One region of the Streptomyces sp. NPDC025833 genome, then DNA from elsewhere that is predicted to be linked to it. Evidence: riboswitches for the same ligand, from Rfam matches in the RefSeq annotation. Region 1 holds a riboswitch; the other holds the start of a gene.

What was found. A riboswitch is a leader RNA that binds a small molecule or an ion and turns the genes downstream of it on or off. The one in region 1 is predicted to bind thiamine pyrophosphate.
Region 2: linked by a shared signal. The riboswitch ahead of thiO (glycine oxidase ThiO) and the one ahead of ACZ4K2_RS35385 (purine-cytosine permease family protein) in region 1 are both predicted to bind thiamine pyrophosphate.

The regions. Positions count from the first base shown of each region.
Region 1 covers NZ_JBVHNF010000032.1:15,817-19,212, forward strand. Annotated here, with positions in the region: gene ACZ4K2_RS35385 (purine-cytosine permease family protein) at 1-1,288, opposite strand, end outside; TPP riboswitch at 1,278-1,373, opposite strand; gene ACZ4K2_RS35390 (hypothetical protein) at 1,505-2,275, opposite strand; gene ACZ4K2_RS35395 (vWA domain-containing protein) at 2,262-3,396, opposite strand, start outside.
Region 2 covers NZ_JBVHNF010000012.1:334,998-338,393, reverse strand. Annotated here, with positions in the region: gene ACZ4K2_RS23465 (NAD(P)/FAD-dependent oxidoreductase) at 1-1,083, opposite strand, end outside; gene ACZ4K2_RS23460 (avidin-fold protein) at 1,116-1,466, opposite strand; TPP riboswitch at 1,520-1,631, shown strand; gene thiO (glycine oxidase ThiO) at 1,629-2,798, shown strand; gene thiS (sulfur carrier protein ThiS) at 2,795-3,007, shown strand; gene ACZ4K2_RS23445 (thiazole synthase) at 3,011-3,396, shown strand, end outside.

The DNA.
Region 1 (3,396 bases):
GGCTGGTGCTCATGAACGGCACCGCGACGGCGAAGCCGGCGACGAACGCGGTGAGGGCCGGCCACCACGGCTGCGGCCGCGCCTCCTCCGCCGCCAGGTCGACCGGGCGGCCGCCACGCGCCCGCGCCCGGGCCGCCCAGTCGACGATCACGATCGCGACGAACGCGGGTATCCAGTAGCCGACGAACAGCAGCACGTTCTGGAAGCGGGCGGTGGTGTCGGCGGCGTGCATCCACAGCACGAGCGGGAAACCGAGCACCGCCGCGAGCCCGGCGGCGACCGGCCGGGGCAGCCGTACGCCGACGGTCTGCAGGGCCAGTGACCCGCTGTAGTCGTTCATGGCGTTGCTGCACAGCGCCGCGAGAGCGACCGCGAGGAGTCCGAGCGCGCCGAGCGCGCCACCGCCGAGCAGCCGGTCCACGCCGCGGGCGGTCTGGTCGGTGAACTGGGCGGCGCCCCACAGGCCCAGCGCCTGCACCGCGACGAAGGACACGCCGACACCGAGCAGGGTGCACCAGAACATGCGGGGACGGGACGCCGTGCGCGGCAGGTAGCGGCTGAAGTCGCTGGCGTACGGGGCCCAGGAGAGGGCGAGACTCAGGGCGATGGCGCCGGTCAGCACGAACGCGCCCGCCCGGTCGGCGCCCTGCGCGGTCGCGGCCGGCGCGGGCTCGCTGCCGGCCACGAGCTTCACCGCCAGCGCGGCGAGCGCGGCGGCGAGCGCGAAGGTCATCACCGTCTGCAGGCGGTGGATCGCCTCGTACCCGATCACGCCCAGCGCCCCCTGGGCCGCCAGCATCACCAGCACGCCCAGCCAGAACGGCCAGCCGAGGAGCTGGGCCAGGGCGTCCCCGCCGAACAGGCCGATCAGCGCGTCCCAGGCGATGGACGACAGCCACTGCAGGATGCCCGGCAGGGCGACGGCCCGGCCGAAGGCCAGCCGTGCCAGCGGTAGTTGGGCTGCCCCGGTCTGGCTGCCCCAGGTCCCCAGGTAGGCGGTGGGCACCGCGCCGAGCAGGGTGCCGAGCACCACGGCGAGCAGCGCGGTGGCGAAGTCCAGTCCGAGGGCCGCCCCTACGGTGCCGGTGAAGACGCCGGTCATCGTCAGGTTGGGGGCGAACCACACGGTGAACAGCCGCCGGGGGCTGCCGTAGCGAGCGTCCTCGGGCACCGGCGCGATGCCGCGCGCCTCCACTCGCAGGTCCCCGGCCGCCGTGGGCATCCGGCCGTCGAAGACGTCCGGCGTCCCGGCGCCGGCCGTCTCCTCATGGGCGTACGGCAACGACATACGACATCCCTCCGCCAGTCCTAACTGGTTCAGGTTCAACGGGTGTGATCTCAGCCCCCACGCAGGGGCACCCCGTGTCCAGGTACGCCGGTCAGGATAGCCCGGGCCGGTGACCGGCCCGCCGGGAGGCCCGGCCGGCCCGGACGGATCGCGACCGGGAGCCGGGTTCCGAGGGGGCCGGTCGTGGAACGCGGCACGTCGGCACGCCCGTGCGGGTCAGCGGAAGATGGCGATCGGGTCCAGGGTCAGTTCTCCCTCGGCCCCGTTCCAGGTGCGTACCTTGCCCAGGCAGCGGGCCTGGAACTCACCGCTGTAGTAGTCGTCGTTGCGGAACTCCCCCCGCCCGGCGGACTCCTGGCAGGTGATCCGCACGTGTGCGGGCGGCGTCCCGTTCCCGTACGGGGCGCGCAGCTCGACGTCGCCCCGCTCGGTACGGCGGGCGGTGAAGCGGCCGGTCACGGAGACGTACTCCGACATCACCGCGCTCAACGGCACCTGCGCGGTCTCGTCCCGGTCCCGCAGGGTCTCGGCGAGCGCCCGGTTCAGGACGAGGTGCCCGGTGGTGAGGTCGGCGTCCACCACGATGTCCTCCTTCCGCATCGTGTCCATGAGCACCCTGATCACCTTGATGGGCGTGCTCTCGCGGAGGTACGTGGTGACGCGCTCCTTGCTGACCCCGCCCCCCGCCTTCCCGCTGCCCCAGCCGAGTTTCGCCCACAGCCCGTACTCGCGGTTGACGTTGATCGTGTCGGCGACCTCCGCTTCCAGGGCCTCCGAGAACCCGCCGACCTCGTAGATGTCCATCACGCGCTGCTCGTGCAGGTAGAAACACATGTCGAGGAGGCGTCCGCGGCGCCGGCGCCGGTCCCTGCGGCTCAGACGCAGCAGCGCGTGGCGGACCGGCACGGCGAGGCACACCACCGTCACCAGCCACACGAGCAGCCACGGCCACCACATGGCCAACCAATGACGGTCAATGACAGCCACGGATTTCCTTGAAGGCGTCGGAGAGGGAGGAGGTGTTGGCGTCGACCATGCGGCCGCCGGTCGCCGCGGCGACCCGCTCCAGCTCGGCCGCGTCGGCCTGCCCGAACTGGACGGGGAAGGTAGGCACCGAGGCCGCCTCGGCGCCGAGCCGGTGGTAGCGGCGCAGGAAGTCGTCGTACGGGAGGCCCGCGTTGCTCTCGCCGTCCGTCATCAGGACGATCGACACGGGACGGCCCGGGCTCTGCCGGAGGGCGGCGACGGAGACGCGGTAACCGCGGTCGAGGGCCGACCAGACGGCGGTGCCGTCGGCGAGACCGCCCTCGGCGACGGTCCGCTCCAGCGTCCTCAGGTCCGCGTCGCCCCGCACGGTCACCGTGCGCTCCTGGAGGATCCGGCCGGCGAACCGGACGACCGTGAGGCGTTCGCCCCGGTAGAAGCGGGCGAACTTGCCGGTGGGCGTCCGGTCGGCACCGCTGAGCCCGGCGAACGCGGCGCGCAGGGCCGCCAGCCGCGCACCGCGCATGGAGGGGGAGAAGTCCAGCAGGAACACGACCTGGTCGCCGGCGGGGCGGTCCGGGTCGCCGTAGTCGTCGATCAGCCGCCGGACGATGGAGAGGCGGTCGGGGAAGGACAGGGCGTTGCCGACGGCCGCCCGCAGGTCCGGGGAGGGCCGCACGGCGTCGGCGACCGGGCGCCGGTGGGTGCGTTCCATCAGCGCCCGCTGGGCGGAGGCGCTCAGCAGCCAATCGGTCACCTTGCGGTACGCGGACCGCTTGCCCGGATCGAGCAGGAGCAGCGGGAAGTCGGACAGCACCATGCCGTCGTCCGGGTACACGATCTCCAGGGAGTGGCGCAGCTTCCCGCCCGCGTCCAGCGACAGCAGCTCCGACTCGTGCGCGATCAGCGCGTTCGTGTCGTCCTGGTGGCCGGGGTAGGCCTCGATCAGCTCGCGCGAGCTGGGAGCGGTGAGGGTCTGGCCGGAACGGAACCCGCGCAGCCGGTCGCAGGAGACGTCGCTCTCGCGCAGCGCCCTGCCGGTTCCGGCGGCCGCGGTGGCCACCCCGACGAGCGCGGCGCGCCCGGTGTCGCTGCGCCGCGGATCGGGCATCGCGAACCGCACG
Region 2 (3,396 bases), on a different contig from region 1:
CCAGCACACCGACCAGGCGGGGCCCGCCGGGTCGCCGCGCCACACCGTGCGGTCGGCCGCGCGGTGGTGCCCGGCGTACTGCACGAACCGGCCGAACTGCTCGGACCAGAAGTACGGCACCGGGTCGTAGCGGGCCGGGGTCTCGCCGAGGATGTTCGCCGCGACCGTGCGCGGCCCCTGGAGGGCGTTGTCCCAGTGGTGGACGACGAGCCGTTCGCCGTAGCGGGCCGAGGGGAAGGACGCGCAGTCGCCGACGGCGTACACGTCCGGCAGGGACGTGCGCAGCCGGGCGTCGGCGAGCACCTCGCCGTGCGCGCCCAGCTCGATGCCGGAACCCGCCAGCCAGCCGGTGGCGGGACGGGCGCCGATGCCGACGACGACCGCGCCCGCGGGCAGCCGGGTGCCGTCGGCGAGCACGACCGCGCCGGGCTCGACGCGCTCCACGCGCGCGCCGGTGAGCAGTTCCGTGCCGCTGTCGGCGTACCAGGCGGCCATGGGCGCGGCGACCTCGGCGGGCAGGGCGCCGGCCAGCGGCCGGTCCGCGGCCTCCACGACGGTCACCGCGCAGCCGGCCTCGCGGGCGGCGGTGGCGAACTCGGCGCCGATCCAGCCGGCGCCGACGACCACGATGTCGTGCTGCCGGGCGAGCACCGGCCGCAGCCGCTCCGCGTCGTCCAGGGTGCGCAGCAGGTGCACCCCGGGCACGCCCTCGGTGCCGGGCAGGGTGACGGGTTCGGCGCCGGTGGCGACGACCAGGACGTCGTAGGACACCGGGCCCGCCTCGGTGTCCAGTTCGCGCGCCCCGGCCCGCAGGGCCCGCACCTCGCAGCCGAGCCGCAGCTCGACCCGGAGGGACTCGAAGTCCACGTCGAAGGCGGATCCCTCGGCCTTGCCGAGCAGGACCGCCTTCGACAGCGGCGGCCGGTCGTAGGGCTGGTGCGGCTCGGCGCCGATGACGGTCACGCGGCCGTCGAAGCCCTGTTCCCGCAGGGCGACCGCGGTCTGCACCCCGGCCACGCCCGCGCCGACGACGACCACGTGCCGCCCTGGTGACGTGCGCTCTTCCGCTGTCTGCTCGCTCACCGGATCACCTTAGACACATGACGTTCCGTCAGTCAGGGGGCGGGCTCGGTGACCTGCTCCACAACGCTCGTGCCGGAGCCCGGCCCGGACTCCCACTCCCAGCTCTCCGCCAGCCGCACCCGCCCGTCCGGCAGCTCCTCGACCGTGGACACGCAGTGCCCCGAGGCGGTCGTCCCGTCGGTCCTGAGCTGCACGTACCGGAAGTCCAGCCGGTCGCCCTCGCGGGTGCCCACCAGATGGCCGCGCACGACGTCGCCGCCCGCGTACTCGGCCCAGACGGCGCCGGCCTCCTCGTGGTAGACGAACCGGGTGCCGGTGCCCACCTGGCCCGGGGCCTGGTCCGACACGGGGGCGAAGTGCAGTCCGTCGAGCGACCGGGTCATGCGGTGGGGCTCCCTTACGGGTGAGGAGGGGTCCGGGCTAGGGTGGCCACCGTACAAGCACTCGCGGGAGCCCGGACGCACCGGGCTGAGAGGGAGGCTGGCGGCCTCCGACCGTACGAACCTGATCCGGGTCATGCCGGCGAAGGGAGGGGCTGGACGCCCATGTCGTCACGTACGTCCGACGTCCTCGTCATCGGGGGCGGGATCATCGGCCTGGTCACGGCCTGGCGCGCGGCGCAGCGCGGGCTCGCCACGACCGTGCTGGACCCCGAGCCCGGGGGCGGTGCCGCGCAGGTGGCGGCCGGGATGCTGGCCGCGGTCACCGAACTGCACTACGGCGAGGAGACCCTGCTCGCCCTGAACCTGGAGTCGGCCCGCCGCTACCCGGCGTTCGCCGCCGAGCTGACCGAGCTGACCGGGCACGACCTCGGCTACCGCCGCTGCGGCACCCTGGCGGTCGCGCTCGACGCCGATGACCGCGCCCACCTGCGCGAGCTGCACGCGCTCCAGCAGCGCTCGGGCCTGGCGGCCGAGTGGCTGAGCGGGCGGGAGTGCCGGCGGCTGGAGCCGATGCTCGCCTCCGGGGTGCGCGGGGGGCTGCGGGTCGACGGCGACCACCAGATCGACCCGCGGCGGCTGGCGGCGGCCCTGGTGGCCGCGTGCGAGCGGGCCGGCGTGGTCCTCCACCGCGGCTGGGCCGAGCGGCTGGACGTGGTGCGGGACCGGGCCGCGGGGGTCACCGCGGCGGACGGCACGGTGCTGCGGGCGGAGCAGGTGGTGCTCGCCGCCGGCAGCCTGAGCGGACGCCTCGCCGGTGTGCCGGAGGAACTGCTGCCCCCGGTGCGGCCGGTCAAGGGGCAGGTGTTGCGGCTGACCGTGCCGCGCCGGTACGCGCCGTTCCTGAGCCGGACCGTGCGCGCCGTGGTGCGCGGCGGCCACGTCTACCTGGTGCCCCGGGAGAACGGGGAGCTGGTCGTCGGCGCCACCAGCGAGGAACTGGGCTGGGACACCACGGTGACGGCCGGCGGGGTGTACGAGCTGCTGCGCGACGCCCACGAGCTGGTGCCCGGCATCACCGAGCTGCCGCTCACCGAGACCCGGGCCGGGCTGCGCCCCTGCTCCCCGGACAACGCGCCGCTGCTCGGGCCGTCCGGCCTGCCCGGGCTGCTGCTGGCCACCGGCCACCACCGCAACGGTGTCCTGCTCACCCCGGTCACCGGGGACGTGCTGGCACACACCCTGGCCTCCGGGGAGCTGCCCGAGGAGGCCCGCCCGTTCACCCCGCGCCGGTTCGGCCGCGCGCCGATGGCACCGCTGGAGCAGCCCGCATGAACCCTTCCGTCACGATCTCCGTCAACGGCGCGCCTCGCCGGGTCGCCGCCGGCACCGCGCTGGACACCCTGGTGCGGACGCTCACCGCGGCGCCGCGCGGAGTGGCCGCCGCCGTCAACGAGACCGTCGTCCCGCGCGCGCAGTGGGCGGCGACCGCCCTCGCCGAAGGCGACCGCGTCGAGGTCCTCACCGCCGTGCAGGGGGGCTGAGCCATGGCCGACGATCCCCTGGTCCTCGGTGGACTGACCCTCGCGTCCCGGCTGATCATGGGCACCGGCGGGGCGCCCAGCCTGGAGGTGCTGGAGCGGTCGCTGATCGCGTCCGGCACGGAGCTGACGACCGTGGCCATGCGCCGGACGGACCCCTCCGTGCACGGCTCGGTGCTGTCGGTGCTGGAGCGGCTCGGGATCCGGGTGCTGCCGAACACCGCGGGCTGCTTCACCGCGGGCGAGGCCGTGCTGACCGCCCGGCTGGCCCGGGAGGCGCTGGGCACGGACCTGGTCAAGCTGGAGGTCATCGCGGACGAGCGGACCCTGCTGCCGGATCCGGTGGAGCTGCTGGAGGCGGCGGAGACGCTGGTCGACGACGGGTTCACGGT